One region of the Nonomuraea composti genome, then DNA from elsewhere that is predicted to be linked to it. Evidence: riboswitches for the same ligand, from Rfam matches in the RefSeq annotation. Region 1 holds a riboswitch; each other region holds the start of a gene.
The links. Region 1 has a riboswitch for thiamine pyrophosphate ahead of thiD (bifunctional hydroxymethylpyrimidine kinase/phosphomethylpyrimidine kinase). Riboswitches for the same ligand answer to the same signal wherever they lie in the genome.
Positions count from the first base shown of each region.

Region 2: it holds a riboswitch for thiamine pyrophosphate, as region 1 does, so the genes downstream of both, thiC (phosphomethylpyrimidine synthase ThiC) here and thiD (bifunctional hydroxymethylpyrimidine kinase/phosphomethylpyrimidine kinase) in region 1, are expected to answer to the same signal.
Region 3: it holds a riboswitch for thiamine pyrophosphate, as region 1 does, so the genes downstream of both, HCN51_RS32080 (purine-cytosine permease family protein) here and thiD (bifunctional hydroxymethylpyrimidine kinase/phosphomethylpyrimidine kinase) in region 1, are expected to answer to the same signal.
Region 4: it holds a riboswitch for thiamine pyrophosphate, as region 1 does, so the genes downstream of both, HCN51_RS51745 (FAD-dependent oxidoreductase) here and thiD (bifunctional hydroxymethylpyrimidine kinase/phosphomethylpyrimidine kinase) in region 1, are expected to answer to the same signal.

Region 1 is NZ_JAATEP010000014.1:71,408-75,738, forward strand. It holds gene HCN51_RS21035 (carbon starvation CstA family protein) at 1-427, shown strand, start outside; gene HCN51_RS21040 (TenA family protein) at 416-1,084, opposite strand; gene thiD (bifunctional hydroxymethylpyrimidine kinase/phosphomethylpyrimidine kinase) at 1,096-1,899, opposite strand; TPP riboswitch at 1,893-1,988, opposite strand; gene HCN51_RS21050 (WD40 repeat domain-containing protein) at 2,010-3,407, opposite strand; gene HCN51_RS21055 (RHS repeat-associated core domain-containing protein) at 3,438-4,331, opposite strand, start outside.
Region 2 is NZ_JAATEP010000004.1:168,468-172,798, forward strand. It holds gene HCN51_RS08130 (YbaK/EbsC family protein) at 1-2, shown strand, start outside; gene HCN51_RS08135 (cellulose binding domain-containing protein) at 1-1,038, opposite strand, end outside; gene HCN51_RS08140 (universal stress protein) at 1,220-2,050, opposite strand; gene HCN51_RS08145 (hypothetical protein) at 2,047-2,397, opposite strand; TPP riboswitch at 2,489-2,601, shown strand; gene thiC (phosphomethylpyrimidine synthase ThiC) at 2,594-4,138, shown strand; gene HCN51_RS08155 (hypothetical protein) at 4,263-4,331, shown strand, end outside.
Region 3 is NZ_JAATEP010000026.1:83,326-87,656, reverse strand. It holds gene HCN51_RS32095 (MFS transporter) at 1-637, opposite strand, end outside; gene HCN51_RS32090 (winged helix-turn-helix transcriptional regulator) at 761-1,150, shown strand; gene HCN51_RS32085 (rhodanese-like domain-containing protein) at 1,147-1,470, shown strand; TPP riboswitch at 1,525-1,637, shown strand; gene HCN51_RS32080 (purine-cytosine permease family protein) at 1,628-2,944, shown strand; gene HCN51_RS32075 (methylated-DNA--[protein]-cysteine S-methyltransferase) at 2,904-3,482, opposite strand; gene HCN51_RS32070 (ATP-binding protein) at 3,577-4,331, shown strand, end outside.
Region 4 is NZ_JAATEP010000074.1:982-5,312, forward strand. It holds gene HCN51_RS51735 (Rv2175c family DNA-binding protein) at 1-149, opposite strand, end outside; gene HCN51_RS51740 (NAD(P)/FAD-dependent oxidoreductase) at 180-1,349, opposite strand; TPP riboswitch at 1,402-1,519, shown strand; gene HCN51_RS51745 (FAD-dependent oxidoreductase) at 1,509-2,714, shown strand; gene thiS (sulfur carrier protein ThiS) at 2,711-2,911, shown strand; gene HCN51_RS51755 (thiazole synthase) at 2,904-3,659, shown strand; gene pknB (Stk1 family PASTA domain-containing Ser/Thr kinase) at 3,786-4,331, shown strand, end outside.

The sequences.
Region 1 (4,331 bases):
GAGCGGCCGGCTCAAATGGGCGTGGGTGACGGGCGTGCCGCTGGCCTGGGACGCGGCGGTCACGCTGACCGCCAGCTACCAGAAGGTGTTCTCGCCCGACCCGACGCTCGGCTTCTTCGCCCAGCGCGACCGCTACCAGGCCGCGCTCGACCAGGGGCAGCTCCTCCCGCCGGCCAAGACGACCGGCGCTATGCAGCAGATCGTGGTCAACTCCACCGTCGACGGCGTGCTGGCGGCGCTGTTCGCCCTCCTCATCATCGTGGTCATCCTCGACGCCGCCCGCGTGTGGGTCACGGCGATCCGGGCGCGGGAGCCGCTGCCCAGCACGGAGGAGCCGTTCGAGGAGTCGAAGATCTACGCCCCGGCCGGGCTCATCGCCACCCGCGAGGAGAAGGAGATGATGGCCAGGGCCTCCTCAAGCGGATAGCCACCGCTGGGTGGGCCACGTCTCGCGGTGCCACGCGCTGTCCCAGAACATCCACTCGTACGCCGCCGCCCGGCAGTACGCCTGCGCCATCGCCGCGCGCAGGTCGGGCCCGGCGGTGGCGGCGAGCCGGTCGGCGATCGCCTTGGCCTGCTCCACGGAGGCCGCGAAGCCCGGGTCGGCGTAGGTGGAGATCCACTTGCCGTACGGGTGGCCGCCGGTGTCGCCGACGCGCTCCAGCAGCGCCGTGCCGACGTCCTGGTAGATCCAGAAGCACGGCAGCACCGCCGCCGCGATCACCGGGTAGGGCGCCGTCAGCGCGGTGGCCTGGAGGTAGGACGCGTACGCCAGGCACGTGGGCGAGGCGTCGAAGCCCTCCACGCCCAGCTCCTCGATGTACCCGGCGTGCAGCATGCGCTCGGCGGCCAGCGCGGTGTGCGCGCTCCGCGCCCAGAACGCCGCCTCGCCCGGATCCGTGGCCCGCGCCGACGCCGTGGCCAGGGCCTTGGAGAACGCCTCCAGGTAGCGGGCGTCCTGGGCGATGTAGAAGCCGAACCGGCCCGGGTCGAGGGTGCCGTCGCCGAGCGCGGTGATGAAGGGGTGCTCGTGGATGGCGCGCATCAGCTCGGCCGTCCGCTGCCGGACGTCGTCGCAGAACATGGTGGGCCCCCTCACCAGATCGCGTGGAAGTGGTGGACGGGGCCGTGGCCGTGCCCGACGTGCAGGCTGTCGGCCGCGCGCAGAGCCTCGGTGAGGTACGCCTTCGCGGCCCGCACCGCGCCCTCCCAGCCGTCGTGGCGGGGCCGCAGCGCGGCGATGGCCGAGGACAACGTGCAGCCGGTGCCGTGCGTGTTCGTCGTCTCGATACGGGGCGCGGACAGCTCGACCGTGCCGTCGGGCGTCGCGAGCACGTCCACGCACGTGTCGCCGTCGAGGTGGCCGCCCTTGAGCAGCACCTGCCGCGCGCCGAGCGCCCGCAGCCGCTGCGCCTGCCCGTGCATGTCGGCCAGGCTCGCGGCCGGCTCCTCCCCGAGCAGGTCGGCCGCCTCGGGCAGGTTGGGCGTGATGAGGTCGACGCGGGGCAGCAGCGTCTCGCGCAGCGCGGCGACGGCGTCGGCCGGCAGCAGCCGGTCGCCGCTCTTGGCCACCATGACCGGGTCGAGCACCACGTACGCCGGCTTGTAGATGTCGAGCGCCGCCGCCACCGCCTTGATCAGCGCCGCGTTGCCCAGCATGCCGATCTTCACGGCGTCGGCGGGCACGTCGGTCAGCAACGTGTCGAGCTGCTGGGCGGCGAACTCGGCCGGCACCTCGTGGATGCCGGTCACGCCCGTGGTGGTCTGCGCGACGAGCGCGGTGACGACAGTCATGCCGTACGCGCCGAGCGCGGAGAAGGTCTTCAGATCCGCCTGGATCCCGGCGCCGCCGCTGGGATCGGTGCCCGCGATGGACAGGACTTTGGGAACAGCGCTCACGGCTGTGACGTCCCTTCGCTAGTACGAGCTAGATCAGGTTCGACGGGTGTGATCTCAGCCCGGCCCTCCGGGCACCCCGCGTCAACGGCCTACTGTAACAGGGGAGGGGGTCAGCGCATGGCGCAGACGGAGAGCACCTCTTCGCCGCCGCCGTACCGTGACCAGTCCGCGTCCCCCGCGAATGTGGTCCACTCCTTCCTGCTGATGGTCTCCCCGTTGCCCGACTGGCGGCAGATCGCCTTCAGGGGATCCGCGACGAGGTCGGCCAGGCCGCTGAGATTCCAGACGAACACTCCTCGGTACGGGCTGGCCATCAGGGCGGCCCGGCCGTCCGCGCTCAAGGCGACGGCATTGACGTCCTCCGTGTTCCCCTTCAAGGAGGCCAGCCGGACTGGGCGAGATGGCTGGGACAGGTTCCAGAGGATTCCGTCACCGAGGCTGCTCGCGAGGATGGCGGTCCGTCCGTCCGAGGTCAGGGCCATCCCGGTGATGTCCGGCAGATCCACGCCGGCGACCTCACCGGGAGCCGAAGGATCATCGAGGTTCCATACGGTGACCCGCTCAGGGCCGGCGACGAGCGCGGTCCTGCCGTTCGCGCTCATGGCCATGGCCGTCACCGGGCCGCCGGAGAACGCGGGCTCGGCTGTCCTGACGGGATCTGAGAGGTCCGCCAGGTTCCAGACGACTGCTGAGCCTCCGTCTCCCACGGTGACGGCGGTCCTGCCGTCGGCGCTCAGCGCCAGGTCCTGTACGCCGTCGCGGTCGGCCTGGGTGACCGAGCGCCGCGCTGGACGGGACGTGTCGGTCAGATCCCACACGGTCATGCGGCCGCTGTCGTCGCCGACCACGACAGTCCGGCTGTCATCCGAGAGCGCCAGCTCGCGAACGGGGCCGTCCTTCACCTCACCGGCTAGCGTGGTCTCGCGTCTCGGGTGGGCCGGGTCGAGAAGGTCCCAGACGATCGTGGCGCCATCGCCGCCGCCTACCAGGGCGGTCCGCCCGTCAGGCGACAGCGCCACCGCGGTCACCTCTCCTTCATGTCCCTTCAGCACGGCGAGCCGGCCGGCTTTCCCGGCGACCTCCGGATCGAGCCAGGTCTTGAGGTCGTGCACACTCACTCCGTCCGCGTCCTCGGTAAGAGCGATCTGTCCGTCAGCGCTCAGGGCCACGTCCTGATCACCGCCGGTCGTGGGGCCGGACAGGTGCTCGCGCCGCCACATGAGCAGGGTGTCCGCCAGCCCGGCGCGTGTCTGCTCGTCGGGATGGAGCGCGACCGCGGCTGCTCCGAACCTGCGTGCCGTCACCGGGTCGGTGTCACGCGTCTCGGCGGCGTGTAGTGCGAGCCCACGAGCCAGGGCGAGGCGTTCCTGGGCCCATGTTCTGTCGTGCTCGCGCTTCCAAGCGAGGCCGCCGGCACCCAGGACGATGACCAGACAAAGGGCGAGCGCCGCCGGGAGGGCACGGTGGAAGCCGGTCGAGCTTCGCCGGGCTCCGGCCACATCCGTCATCTGTTCTCCATCGGCTTCCATGGTCCGCGATCACAGCGGCGCGTATCTGGTGTCTGTGACATGCGCGTACTCGGGTTTGCAGTTGGGCGCGTACTTACTGAACCTGCAATTGCTCGTTTTGGTGATGACGGCCACACCGGCGCCTTCGCCATGGGACCTGCTGCCCCTGGCGGCGGCGGCCATCTCGCTCTCCTCCATTTCCTTTAGCACCCCGTTGATGATGTCGATCACCGCCTTCACCACCCCGCATCCTGCGGCGACCTGCGGGGCGCTTCCGCCCATGACCGCCGCACAGATATCGAGCCCGGCGGTCAGGATGACCATGGGCAGTTCGCCACCCTTCTCGATGGTGCCCTTGTCGGCGTCGCTTACGTATGTGACGCACACACCGGCGCCCTTACCGTTCTGACAGATGGCGTAGCTCACATCCTGCCAGCTTTCCCCCTGTGTGCAGTTGGGGCCGGTGAGACCCTTGAGGCCGGCGCAGCTGGAGAGGAAGGAATTCCAAGTGTTGCTGCAGATGTTCTTGTCTGAAAAGACCTTCTGGTTCACGCTGTCCCGACAGTGATACAGCACGTTGACACCGAATGCGCATTCGTTCGCCGACATTCCCCTGCCGCGCTTGTAGCAGCCGAGGAATTTGTCCTTTAGGTCGTCACACTTGAGGTTGCGGTGTGTGTTGCACCGGAAGCTGACCTCCGAATAGGTACTGCATCCCGGATCGTCACCTCTCTTGTCCCTCCGGCATGAGTAGTAAGTGAATCGTACGTTTTCGCAGCCGCCGACTCCTTGCCCGTACCCAGGACGCCCATCAGTCTCGTTCCCGAACAGGCAGCGACGGACTTCGCGTCCGGCGCCGGAGCAGATGTCATCGTTCATGTGCGCCTCGTAATCGGTGCCCTTTCGGCACTCAAGATATTCCGC
Region 2 (4,331 bases), on a different contig from region 1:
AGGCGTGGGAGCGGTGTTGGTGCCGGTCCAGGAGGCCAGGAAGCCGAACGTGGTCGAGGCCCCGGGCGCGAGCGACCCGTTCCACGTCGCGTTCCGTACGGTCACCGAGGAGCCGCTCGCGCTCAGCGTCCCGCCCCAGAGCTGGGTGATCTGCTGACCGTCGGCGAACGTCCACGTCACCGTCCACGAGGAGCGCGGCGTGCTACTGGTGTTGGTGACGGTGACCTCGCCCTGGAAGCCGCCCTGCCACTGCCCGGTGCTCTTGTACGTGGCGGTGCAGCCGCCGGGCGGCGGGGGCGTGATGGTGGTGGTGACGGTGGGCGTGGCGGTGTTGCCGAGGGCGTCCACCAGGGCCGGGTACCACTTGTCGGACATCTTCTGGTCGCCGGCGGCGTTCGGGTGCACCCCGTCGTAGGTGTCGGTGCTGGTGCTGAAGCCGGTCCACTGGTCCACGACGGTGATGGGTGACTGGAGGGTGGAGGTGGCGGCGGCCCAGGCGGGGATGGCGTTGTTGAAGTTGACGGCGCGCTGGGCGCAGTCGGCGCAGGTGGACGGGTTCATCGGGATGATCTTGGCGACGAGGATCTTCATGTTGGGGTTGCTGGCCCGCATCTGGCCCACGAGTGTCGTGAACGCGCTGAGGATCGTCGCCGGCGCGATGTTGCTCCACACGTCGTTGGTGCCGAAGTGCATCAGGACGATGTCGGGCTTGGTGGCGGAGAGCCAGCCGGGCAGCAGGCCCTGGTTGGCGACGTTGGTGGCGAGGTAGCCGCCGTGTCCCTCGTTGTCGCCGTCGTAGGAGACCCCGCAGCCCTGCGGCGGCAGGGTGCCGACGAAGTCGATGTTGGTGTGGCCGGTGCTCTGGAGGCGGTTCCAGAGCAGGGCCCGCCAGCAGCCGGGGGAGCCGGTGATGGAGTCGCCCAGGGGCATGATCTTGATGGGGGCGGCGCTCGCCGTGGCCGTGGCCGCGAATAACACCGCCGCCGCCAGCGCCACCAGCGCCGTCACTACCGAGACGATCGTGGTCCTGCTGCGCATCGTGCGCTTTTCCGTCCGTACGCCTGCACGAAACATCGTGTGCTCTCCCGTCCGTACGCCTGTGCGAAACGTAGGAGCGGCGGCAGCTCCCGAGCCTGCGCGAATCGTAGGATCGCGGGAGCGGGCCCGGGAAGCACGACGATCATGGCGGGGTGCTGACCTGGGCGGACGGATGTAACTTTCAGCGGCGCACGACCGCCAGCGGGCACGGCGCGTGGTGCAGGAGCGCCTGGCTGATGGAGCCGATGAGCATGCCCGCGAGCTGCCCGTGCCCCCTGGACCCGACCACCAGCAGGTCGGCGCGCGCGGACGCCTCCTTGAGCACTTCCACCGGGTGCCCGTGCACGACCTCGGCCACCACGTGCACCCCGGGGTGCCGCTCCCGGTGCCCGGCCAGCGACTCTTTCAGCGCACGCAGCGTGTCCTGCTCGCTCTCGCGGGAGGCGGGCTCGAAGCCGCCGGGCTGGGGCCAGGCCCATGCGCGGACGACGCGGAGCCGGGCGCCGCGCAGCTCGGCCTCGGTGAAGGCGAAGTCGAGGGCCCGCCCGGCGCCGGGTGAGCCGTCGGTGCCGGCCACGACCTCGCCGCGCGGCGACGGGGGCGGGTCGTGGATGAGCACGACGTCGGAGGGCGCGTGCGCGGCGACGCCGTACGCGACGGATCCGACCAGCAGGCCGCGCACGCCGCCGATGCCGCGGCTGCCCACCACCAGCAGCTCGGCCTCCTCGGACGCCTTGACCAGCGCCGAGCGGGGGTCGCCGGGGAGCAGCGCGCCGTCGAGGCGCACCTCGGGCCACACCCGGCGGGCGCGTTCGCAGGCGGCGGTGAGGACGGTCTCGGCGCCGTCGCGCATCCACTGGGCCACCTCGGCGTAGCGGACGGCGCCCTCGCACACCCACTTCGGCACGGCGTGCGCGACGGTCAGCGGCGCCTGCCTGAGCCGGGCCTCGGCGGCGGCCCAGCCGGCGGCCTCCAGCCCGGTACGGGAGCCGTCCACCCCTACGACGATCATGACAGCGCGTAACACTCGACCTCGGCACGGCGGAACGGCAGCCCCTGTGCCTCGGAGTCGCGGGCGCACCTGCGCTCGGACCTGCTGAGCTTGAGCGTGCCGCAGACGGTGACGCCGGAGTAGGTGCGGCAGTCGAGCCCCGGGTCGGTCCTGCCGACGCGGTACATGCGCTTGACGGCCGCCCGGCACTTCGCCTTCCCCGTGTCGGAGTAGCGGCACTGGGCGATCAGAGTGTCGTACTGTTCCTGGCTGACTTCGTGCCGATCCATGCCGTCCCCGGCGGCGGCGGTGGCGCCGGACGCGGCCAGCACGACGATGAGTCCTGCGACAGCGGCGAATCTCTTCATGTTTCCCCTGATGGGGACCGTACCGCTGACGGCGATCGCCAAACCTGCGCGGCGCGGGTTTCGGGCGGGCCGGGGCGTGGGTACGATCACCGCCGACCAACGCGGGAGCCCGGTGGAGACCGGGCTGAGAGGACGGCTGACAGCCGCCGACCGCCAGAACCTGCTCCGGATAATGCCGGCGAAGGGAGTTTGCGCGATGACGAGCGCGCGTTTTTCCAAGGTTTACCAAGGTGAGCTGCGGGTGCCGATGCGCGAGGTGCGCCTGTCGAACGGCTCGTCGGTGACGCTGTACGACACCTCGGGCCCGTACACCGACCCCGCCTACGAGCCGGACCCGCGGCGGGGCCTGCCGCGCCGGCGCGAGGAGTGGGTGCGGGAGCGGGCGCGGGCGGGTCACCCGGTCACGCAGGTGGGCTGCGCCCGGCGCGGGCTGGTGACCAGGGAGATGGAGTTCGTCGCGGTGCGCGAGGGCGTCACCCCCGAGTTCGTCCGCCAGGAGGTGGCCGCCGGCCGGGCCATCATCCCCGCGAACGTCAACCACCCGGAGTCCGAGCCGATGATCATCGGCCGCGAGTTCCTCGTGAAGATCAACGCCAACATCGGCAACTCGGCCGTCACCTCCTCCATCGAGGAGGAGGTCGAGAAGATGACGTGGGCGACGCGCTGGGGCGCCGACACGATCATGGATCTGTCCACCGGCGCCGACATCCACGAGACCCGGGAGTGGATCCTGCGCAACTCGCCCGTCCCGGTCGGCACGGTGCCGATCTACCAGGCGCTGGAGAAGGTGAAGGGCCGGCCGGAGCTGCTGTCGTGGGAGGTCTACCGCGACACGCTGATCGAGCAGTGCGAGCAGGGCGTCGACTACGTGACCGTGCACGCGGGCGTGCGGTTGGCGCACGTGCCGCTGACCGCCGGGCGGAAGACGGGCATCGTCTCGCGGGGCGGCTCGATCATGGCCGCCTGGTGCCTGGCGCACCACCGCGAGAGCTTCCTGTACGAGAACTTCGCCGAGATGTGCGAGATCCTGGCCCGCTACGACGTGTCGTACTCGCTGGGCGACGGGCTGCGCCCCGGCTCGATCGCCGACGCCAACGACGAGGCCCAGTTCGCGGAGCTGCGCACGCTGGGCGAGCTGACGGCGATCGCGCGCGAGCACGACGTCCAGGTGATGATCGAGGGGCCGGGCCACGTGCCCATGCACAAGATCAAGGAGAACGTCGACCTGCAGCGCGAGCTCTGCGACGACGCCCCGTTCTACACGCTCGGCCCCCTCGTGACGGACATCGCGCCCGGCTACGACCACATCACCTCGGGCATCGGGGCCGCCATGATCGGCTGGTACGGCACGGCCATGCTCTGCTACGTCACCCCCAAGGAGCATCTGGGCCTGCCCGACAAGGACGACGTCAAGACCGGCGTGATCACGTACAAGATCGCCGCTCATGCGGCGGACCTGGCCAAGGGGCATCCGCGCGCGCAGGCGTGGGACGACGCGCTGTCGGACGCGCGCTTCGAGTTCCGCTGGGAGGACCAGTTCGACCTGTCGCTCGACCCTGAGACGGCGCGCTCGTTCCACGACGAGACGCTGCCGGCCGCGCCCGCGAAGACCGCGCACTTCTGCTCGATGTGCGGCCCCAAGTTCTGCTCGATGCGGATCAGCCACGAGATCAGGGACGCGGGGTACGCGGAGAAGGCGGCCGAGTTCCGGCGGCTCGGGGGCACGATCTACGTGGAGTGACGCATTGTCCAATGTCCAAACCCGCAGGTCTGGACATTGATGACGGGGATTGCCGCTCTTCTGGTGGCAACGTGACAGTGAGCCCGGCCGGGGCTTCCACGACCACCAGAAGAGAGGATCTTTCGTGTCGATCAGAACTCGCGCGGCGGTCGTCGCCGCCGCGTCCGCCGTCGTCGCAGGGCTCGCCGCCACG
Region 3 (4,331 bases), on a different contig from region 1:
CGTAGACGAGCAGGATCATCGCCCCCGTGATGGTGATCGCGCCCGCCACGTCGAAGCTCCCCTCCGCGCGGTCGCCCCGGTCCTTGATCAGGGGGACGGCGGCGACCAGGATGGCCAGCGCCAGCAGGACGGGCGCGAAGAACACCCAGCGCCAGCCCATCGCGGCCAGCAGCCCGCCGATCACGAGACCGAGCGCGAAGCCGCCGGCGGCGGTGCCCGCGTAGATCAGCAGGGCCCGGTTGCGCTGCGGGCCCTCCGGAAAGTTCGTGGTGATGAGGGACAGGCCGGCGGGCGTCATGAACGCGGCGGCCACCCCCGTGACGAACCTGGCCACCAGCAGCACCCACCCCTCCTCAGCGAAGCCGCCCAGCCCTGAGAAGAGCAGGAACACCACCAGCCAGAGCAGGAACATCCGCCGCCGCCCCAGCAGGTCGGCCGCCCGCCCGCCGAGCAACATGAAACCGCCGTAACCCAGCACGTACGCGCTCACGACCCCGCTCAGCATGCCGGTGGACAACCCCAGGTCGGCCCGGATGGACGGGAGCGCGACGTTCAGCATGGCGACGTCGATGCCCTCAAGGAAGATGGCACCGCACAACACGATCAGGACACCCCAGGATCGGGTGGGCACAGGCATGACAAAGACCCCCGGTTACGAATAGGCATTCGGTTCTCTCTTGTAACCGCCCCACATCATGCGCCAGCATGATTTGTCGTGGAAGAAGGCACTTCTCAATCACTCGGTTACTGCGAAGGCACCGTGGACGACGACTACGACGTGCGCCAGTGGGACGTGCGTGAAGACTGCGAGGTCCGCCAGATACTCGACCGCATCGCCGACAAGTGGTCGCTGCTGGTCATCGCCCTGCTCGACTGCCAGAGCCTGCGCTTCACCCAGCTCCGCCGCGAGATCGACGGCATCAGCCAGCGCATGCTCAGCGTCACGCTGCGCCAGCTCGAACGCGACGGCCTGGTCAGCCGCACCGTGCACCCGGTCGTGCCGCCACGCGTGGACTACGAGCTGACGCCGCTCGGCCGGACGCTGCACCAGACCATCAAGTCGCTGGTGACGTGGACCGAGCAGCACCAGGAGGAGATCATCGCGGCCCGTGCGTCCTACGATGCCAGGCGCGAGATGATGGAGACATGACCGTTCCCGAGATCGAGGCCACCGCCGTTCCCGCAGACGCCTACCTGCTCGACGTCCGCGAGCAGGACGAATGGCTGGCCGGCCACGCGCCTGAGGCCGTCCACATCCCCATGACCCAGATCCAGGGCCGGGTGGACGAGGTGCCGAGCGACCGTCCCGTCTACGTCGTCTGCCGGGTGGGCGGCCGGTCCATGAACGTGGCGGCCTGGCTCAACCAGCTCGGGCGCGAGGCGATCAACGTGGGCGGCGGCATGCAGGCGTGGGAGTCCGCCCGCCGGCCGATGGTCAGCGAAACGGGACAGCCGCCGTACGTCGCCTGAACTCGCCCACTATGGTGGTTCTGCCGTCATTGAGGCATGATGAGGGCACAAACTACAGATCGTCGCGGGAGCTTGGGGCAACCAGGCTGAGAGGGCAGATACCGCTGCTGCCGACCGCCTGAACCTGTCCGGGTAATGCCGGCGTAGGGAGTGTGCGATGTCGCATGTCGCCGACGAAGTTCCGCTGACACTCGAAGGGCGGCCGCCGAAGACGCTGGGCGTGCTCGACCAGGGCGCGCTCTGGGCGAACCTCGGCGTCAGCCTCCTCGGCTTCTCCGGGGCGATGTTCCTGGTCGACCCGCTGGGCAACGCCCCGCTGAGCCTCGCGGCGGCGCTCGTGGCCACCGTGGTCGGCAGCCTGATCGGCACGGCCATGGTGGGCCTGTCGGCGGTGCCGGGCACGCAGACGGGGCAGCCGGCGATGGTGCTGCTGCGCGGGCTGTTCGGGGCCCGGATCTCGTACGTGCCGACGGTGCTGAACATCGTGCAGATGCTCGGCTGGGGCGCGTTCGAGCTGTGGGTGATCGCCACCGCCGCGGGCACGATCTTCCCCGTGCCGTACGCGGTGTGGGTGATCGTGGCGGGGGTGCTGACCACGGCGCTGACGATCTGGCCGCTCGGGTCGATCCGGGTGCTGCGCCGGTACGTGACCGTCGGGGTGATCGTCGCGCTGGTCTGGTTCGCCTGGTTCTTCCTGCGGGAGGCGCCGCCGCAGGAGGGCGGCTCGTGGACGGCCTTCCCCGCCGCGGTCGACTACGTGATCGCGCTGTCGGTCTCGTGGGTGCCGATGGCGGCCGACTTCGCCCGGCACTCGCGCTCCACCGGCGCCGCCTTCACCGGGGTCGTCGGCGGCTACACGCTGGCCCAGGTGGCCTGCCTGGGGCTCGGCGTGTACGCGGTGGCGCTGGCGGGCGACGCCGACTCCGTGTTCGGCACGTTCGTCGCGGTGCCGCTGGGCGCGTTGTTCTTCGCGATCCTCGTGCTGCGCGAGACCGACCAGTCGTTCGCCAACGTCTACTCCACCACGGTCTCGCTGCAGAACCTGATGCCCCGCGTGGACCGCCGGGTCTTCTCCGTCGCCATCGGCGTGCTCACCGTCGTGATCGCCCTGCTCGTGGACGTGACCTCGTACGGCGCGTTCCTGGGCGTGATCGGCGCGGTGTTCGTGCCGATGTTCGCGGTGCTGGCCGTGGACTACTTCCTGCTCGGCGGCGCCCGGCGCTGGAACACCGAGGAGTGGGCGCCGTCGCGCTGGTCGATGCTGGTGCCGTGGGCGCTGGGCTTCGCGGCCTACTGGCTGACGACCTCGACGCCGACGATCGCGGCGTGGGACGCGTTCTGGGCGGGCGCGCGCGAGGCCATCGGCTTCACCCGGCAGGTGTGGATGAACGGGGCGCTGGGCGGCGCGCTGGTGGCCGCCGTGGTCACGCTGCTCATCGGCCTGCTGGTGCGGAGGCCTTCCGTTCGACGTTGAGCAGGTGCTGCTTGGCGTGCTGCCCGCCCGCGTAGTCGCCGAGCGCGCCGTCCTCGCGCACCACCCGGTGGCAGGGCACGATCACGCAGACGGGGTTGGAGGCGAGGGCGTTGCCGATGGCGCGCAGCGCGCGCGGCCGGCCGATGCTCTCGCCGATGCGCTCCAAGGTCGTGGTGGTGCCGTAGGGGACGGCCATGGTCTTCTGCAGCACCGTGCGCGCGAACGGCGTGGCCAGCGCCAGGTCCACCGGTGTGGCGAACGTGCGCAGCCGCCCCGAGAAGTACGCGTCGAGCTCTCTGCGCACCGGGTCGAGCCGCCTGGCGTCGGGCCCGATGAACGTGCCCACGTGCCGGCTGACCAGCTCGTACACGTCGTTCTCTGCCTCGAAGCTGCACGCCGCGATGCCCTTGCCGGTGACGGCCAGCACCAGCCTGCCCACGGCGCCGTCGTAGGTGCCGAAGGCGATGTCGGGCGGGGTCTCGCCCCGATAGGTGCTGGAGGTCACCCGCAACAGGGCATCGAGATCGTTGCTCGACATGCCTCGCACCCTCCCACCGCCGGGAATCACCGTGACCGCAGCGTATCGGACGGATCTCCCGACGCACCCACCGCACCACGTGCACTATGGAGTAGTGGGGGACGAATGGGCCGGTAGTGACGATGAGATCGCTCGCGCGGCGCTCGCCAGCTCGCCCAACGCCGTCGTGGCGCTCGACCGGGATCAGAGCGTGCTGGTGTGGAACGCCGCGGCGGAGCGGGTGTTCGGCTGGAGCGCGGACGAGGTGATCGGGCGCAGGGCGCCCATCGTGCCGGACGAGCTGACCACCGAGCACACCGCCGCCCTGGAGCGGGTGCGCACGGGCGAGCCCGTGTCGCTGCGCACCAGGCGCCTGCACAGCAACGGCACCCTGCTCGACCTGCGGGTGGACATCAGCGCACTGCGCCTGGGCAGCGCCGTGGGCGGCTACGTGTGCGTCTACCATCCGGCGCTGGCCGACCACGTGGCCAGGGAGCGGGTGGCGCGCCGGGCCAGGCTCGTGCGCCGGCTCACCGACGTCGTGGGCGACATCAACTCCGAGCTGGAGCTGTCGGCGGTGCTGGACCGGATCTCGGCCAGCCTCACCGAGCTGACCGGCGCCGACGCGGGCGGTTTCGTGCTCATCGAGGGGGAACGGCTGCGGCTGGTCAGTACGTACCAGTTGCCCGCTTCGATCAGGGGCACCACCACCGAGCTGCGTACGAGCCTCGTGGACAAACTTTTACGGACGGGCAAGACCGTGCTGCTGGAGTCGCACGGTCTCGACGACCTTGTGTGGGCGCGGCTGAGCGGGCTGCACACGATCGCGCTGGGGCTGGCCGCTGTGGGCGGGCGGCCGTACGGCGCGCT
Region 4 (4,331 bases), on a different contig from region 1:
CGGCGCACGCCGAGGAGCTTGTGGTCCCGGAGGAGTTGCTTGGCCCGCCCGATCGGGAGATCGAGGCGCGAGGCCACTTCGGGGAGGGTGAGCCACTCGTCTACGAGCTGGTCGGTCTCCCGGTCGATCTGTGCAACAGAAAGCGTCACGAAACCACAACTACCACATGGCGTGCTTGCTCAAACAACACAATCCCGTAGGGGTACTTGTGGATCTACCAGGCGTTCCGCGTCGAGACGGGACCCGGCGTCGATGATACGGCGTCCTTGGACGAGATCGCGCGGCCGGTCCACGGCGAGGACGGCGGCGAGGGTGTCGTCGGCGGTGAGCCAGACGGCCGACCATTTGTCCTCGGGTTCGCCGCGATAGATGAGCCGGTCGCCCGCGGGGTGGTGGCCGGCGTACTGGAGCATGTGCCCGAACTGCTCGGACCAGAAGTACGGCACCGGGTCGTACACCGCCTCCTCGCCCAGCAGCGTCGCGGCGGCGACCTCGGGGGCGTTGAGGGCGGTGTCCCAGTGCTCGACCCGCAGGCGGGTGCGCCAGCGGCGCGACCACCAGGCGGCGCAGTCGCCGACGGCGACGACGCCGGGCAGCGAGGCGCGCAGGTGCTCGTCGGTGACGACGCCGTTGTGCAGGTCGATGTCGGCGTCGGCGAGCCATTCGACGGCGGGGCGGACGCCGATGCCGGTGACGACGACGTGCGCGTCGACGAACTCGCCGCCGACCAGCCGCACGCCGCCCTCGTCGACGGAGTCGACCATGACGCCGAGCCGCAGGTCGAGGCCGTCGTACCAGGGCAGGGTGCGCCCGCCGATCTCGGTGCCGACGGCGGTCGACAGCGGCGTGGAGGCGCTCTCGATGACCGTGACCTCGCAGCCGGCGCGGCGGGCGGCGGTGGCGACCTCGGCGCCGATCCAGCCGGCGCCGATGATCGCGACGCGGGCGCCGGGGACGAGCACGGCGCGCAGCTCGTGGGCGTCGTCGATGGTGCGCAGGACGTGCTGCGGGCCGTCGCCGGGCAGCCGGATCGGGTCGGCGCCGGTGGAGATCACGAGGCCGTCGTAGGGGACCTCGCCCTCGGTGGTCTCCACGACGCCGGGACGCAGCGACTTGGCGGCGACGCCCGCCCAGAACTCGACGCCGAGAGCGTCGAGGTCGGTGTCGACGTAGCTGGTGTCGGCCTCGCCCTTCAGCACCGCCTTGGACAGCGGCGGACGGTCATAGGGCCGATGGCGCTCCTCGCCGATCAGCGTGATCCGGCCGGTGAAGCCGCGCCCGCGCAGGGCCTCCACCGTACGCACTCCGGCCAGGCCGGCTCCCACCACCACGACATGGTTCACGCTCATGACCATAACGGGGGGCGTGCCCGGGCGTCGCACCGAGGCCGTAGGCTGTTCGGGTAAGACGCGCGGGAGTCCGGCCGTTCACCGGGCTGAGAGGAAGGCTTTCACGGGCCTTCGACCGCAAGACACCTGATCCGGATCATGCCGGCGAAGGGAGCGCAGGTGGATGTGATCGTGGGTGGCGGGGTCGTCGGGCTCTCGGTGGCCTGGCGGATGGCGCGCGAGGGGCGGCCCGTCACCGTGGTGGATCCGGCTCCCGGCAAGGGGGCCTCGTACGCGGCGGCGGGGATGCTCGCGCCGGTCAGCGAGGTGACCTACACCGAGGGGCCGTTGCTGCGGCTGGGGGTGGCCTCGCTGCGGCGCTGGCCCGCCTTCGCCGCCGAGCTGGCCGCCGACGCGGGCTTCACGGCAGAGGGCGGCGTGGCGCGGGCCGAGGCGCGGGCGCTGGATCTGCGGGCCGACGGGACCCTGGACGTCGCGTTCGGGGCCGATGACATGGCCGCGCTGGGCGAGCTGGCCGCGTACATGGAGAAGCTGGGGCTGCCGGTCGAGCGGCTCACCGGCCGTGAGTGCCGCCGCCTGGAGCCCATGCTGGCCCCGTCCGTGCGCGGCGGCCTGCTCGCGCCGGGCGACGCGTGGGTGGACCCGCGCCGCGTGACGGCGGCCCTGCTGGCCGCGCTGGAGCGGCTGGGCGTCCCCGTGGTGCGGGCGCGCGCGACCGGGCTCCTGTACGAGGGCGGAAGGGTCGCGGGGGTACGCCTCGCCCCGCCGTCCTCCGATCAGGAGCCCGAGCACGAGCCCGAGCACGAGCACGAGCCCGAGCACGGCCCGGGAGAGGTGCCCGGCGAGGCGCGGGGTGAGGTGCGGGGTGAGCGGGTCGTGGTGGCGGCCGGGGCGTGGAGCTCGGAGCTGGCCGAGGTGCCGGTGCGGCCGGTCAAGGGGCAGATCATGCGGTTGCGCTCGCCGCGGCCGCTGCTCAGCCGGTGTGTACGCGGCACCGTGCACGGCTCGCCCGTCTACCTGGTCCCCCGGGGCGACGGCGAGCTCGTGGTCGGGGCCACGCAGGAGGAGATGGGCTTCGACACGAAGGTGACGGCGGGCGGGCTCTACGAGCTGCTGCGGGACGCCAGGGAGCTGGTGCCGGGCGTCACCGAGCTGGAGGTCGCCGACGTGGTGGCGGGGCTGCGTCCGGGCACTCCGGACAACCTTCCGCTGATCGGCCCGAGCGGGACGCCGGGGCTGGCGTACGCGACGGGGCATCACCGGGGCGGCGTCCTGCTGGCCCCGCTCACGACCGCGATCCTGCTGGGTGAGGAGAGCGAGCTGGCGGCGCTGTGCGCGCCAGGGAGATTTCGGGAAATTTCATGATTGTTGTGATCAACGGCTCTACCCACGAGGTGGCCGACGGCATGACCGTGGCCCAGGCCGTACACACGCTGACCTCGGCCACCACCGGAGTGGCCGTGGCCGTGAACGACGAGGTGGTCACGCGCGGCGCCTGGGAGACGACGGCGCTGCGCGACCGTGACCGCGTGGAGGTGCTGACGGCGGTGCAAGGTGGATGATCTGATCATCGCCGGGGAGAAGTTCTCCTCCCGGCTCATCATGGGCACCGGCGGCGCGCCCTCGCTGGAGGTGCTCGACCAGGCGCTGGTCGCGTCGGGCACCGAGCTGACCACGGTGGCGATGCGCCGGCTCGACCCCGGCACCCGCGGCTCCGTCCTCGACGTGCTGCGCCAGCGCGACATCAAGGTGCTGCCGAACACGGCGGGCTGCTTCACCGCGGGCGAGGCCGTGCTGACGGCCCGGCTGGCCAGGGAGGCGCTGGGCACCGACTGGGTCAAGCTGGAGGTCATCGCCGACGAGCGGACGCTGCTGCCCGACCCGATCGAGACGTTCGACGCGGCCGAGCGGCTGGTGGCCGAGGGGTTCGTGGTGCTGCCGTACATCGGCGACGACCCGGCGCTGGCGCGGCGGCTGGAGCAGGCCGGCTGCGCCGCCGTGATGCCCCTGGGGGCGCCGATCGGCTCGGGGCTCGGCATCCGCAACCCGCACAACATCGAGCTCATCGTGGAGGCCGCCTCGGTGCCGGTCATCCTCGACGCGGGCATCGGCACGGCCAGCGACGCCGCGCTGGCGATGGAGCTGGGCTGCGACGCCGTCCTGCTGGCCACGGCGGTCACCCGGGCACAGCGGCCCGACCTCATGGCGGCGGCCATGAAGGCGGCCGTGACGGCCGGGCGGCTGGCCCGGCAGGCGGGCCGCATCCCGCGCCGCCGCTACGCCGAGGCGTCGTCCCCGATGGCCCCTTGACAGCGGCGCGCCTTCAGGGCCGATGCCGCTGCGCGACCGGGCGGGGACGTTCCGTGGAGAACGTCTCCGCATCGGTTTCGGGCGCCAGGGCCATGCCGGTGGCAAAACGCCCGTAAACTCGGCGGGGTGGATACGACGACTGCGGACCCCCTGGTCGGGCGGCTCCTCGATGGGCGCTACCGCATCGAGAGCCGGATCGCCCGGGGCGGTATGGCGACCGTCTACCTGGCGCTCGACATCCGGCTCGACCGGACGGTGGCGCTGAAGGTCATGCACCGCTCGCTCGCCGAGGACCCTGCGTTCGTCAGAAGGTTCATCGGCGAGGCCAAGTCGGTTGCCAGCCTCTCGCACCCCAACGTGGTGCACGTCTTCGACCAGGGCACCGACAACGACGTCGTCTACCTGTCGATGGAGTACGTCCCGGGCCGGACCCTGCGCGACATCCTGCGGGAGCGCGGCAGGCTGCCCGCCCGCGAGGCGCTCGAGATCATGATCCCGGTGCTCGCCGCGCTCGGCGCCGCCCACCAGGCCGGGATGGTCCACCGCGACGTCAAGCCCGAGAACGTCCTGATGACCGACGACGGCCGGGTCAAGGTCGTCGACTTCGGCCTGGCCAAGGCGATCGAGGCGACGAACCAGACCCGTACCGGCGTGATGATCGGCACGGTCGGC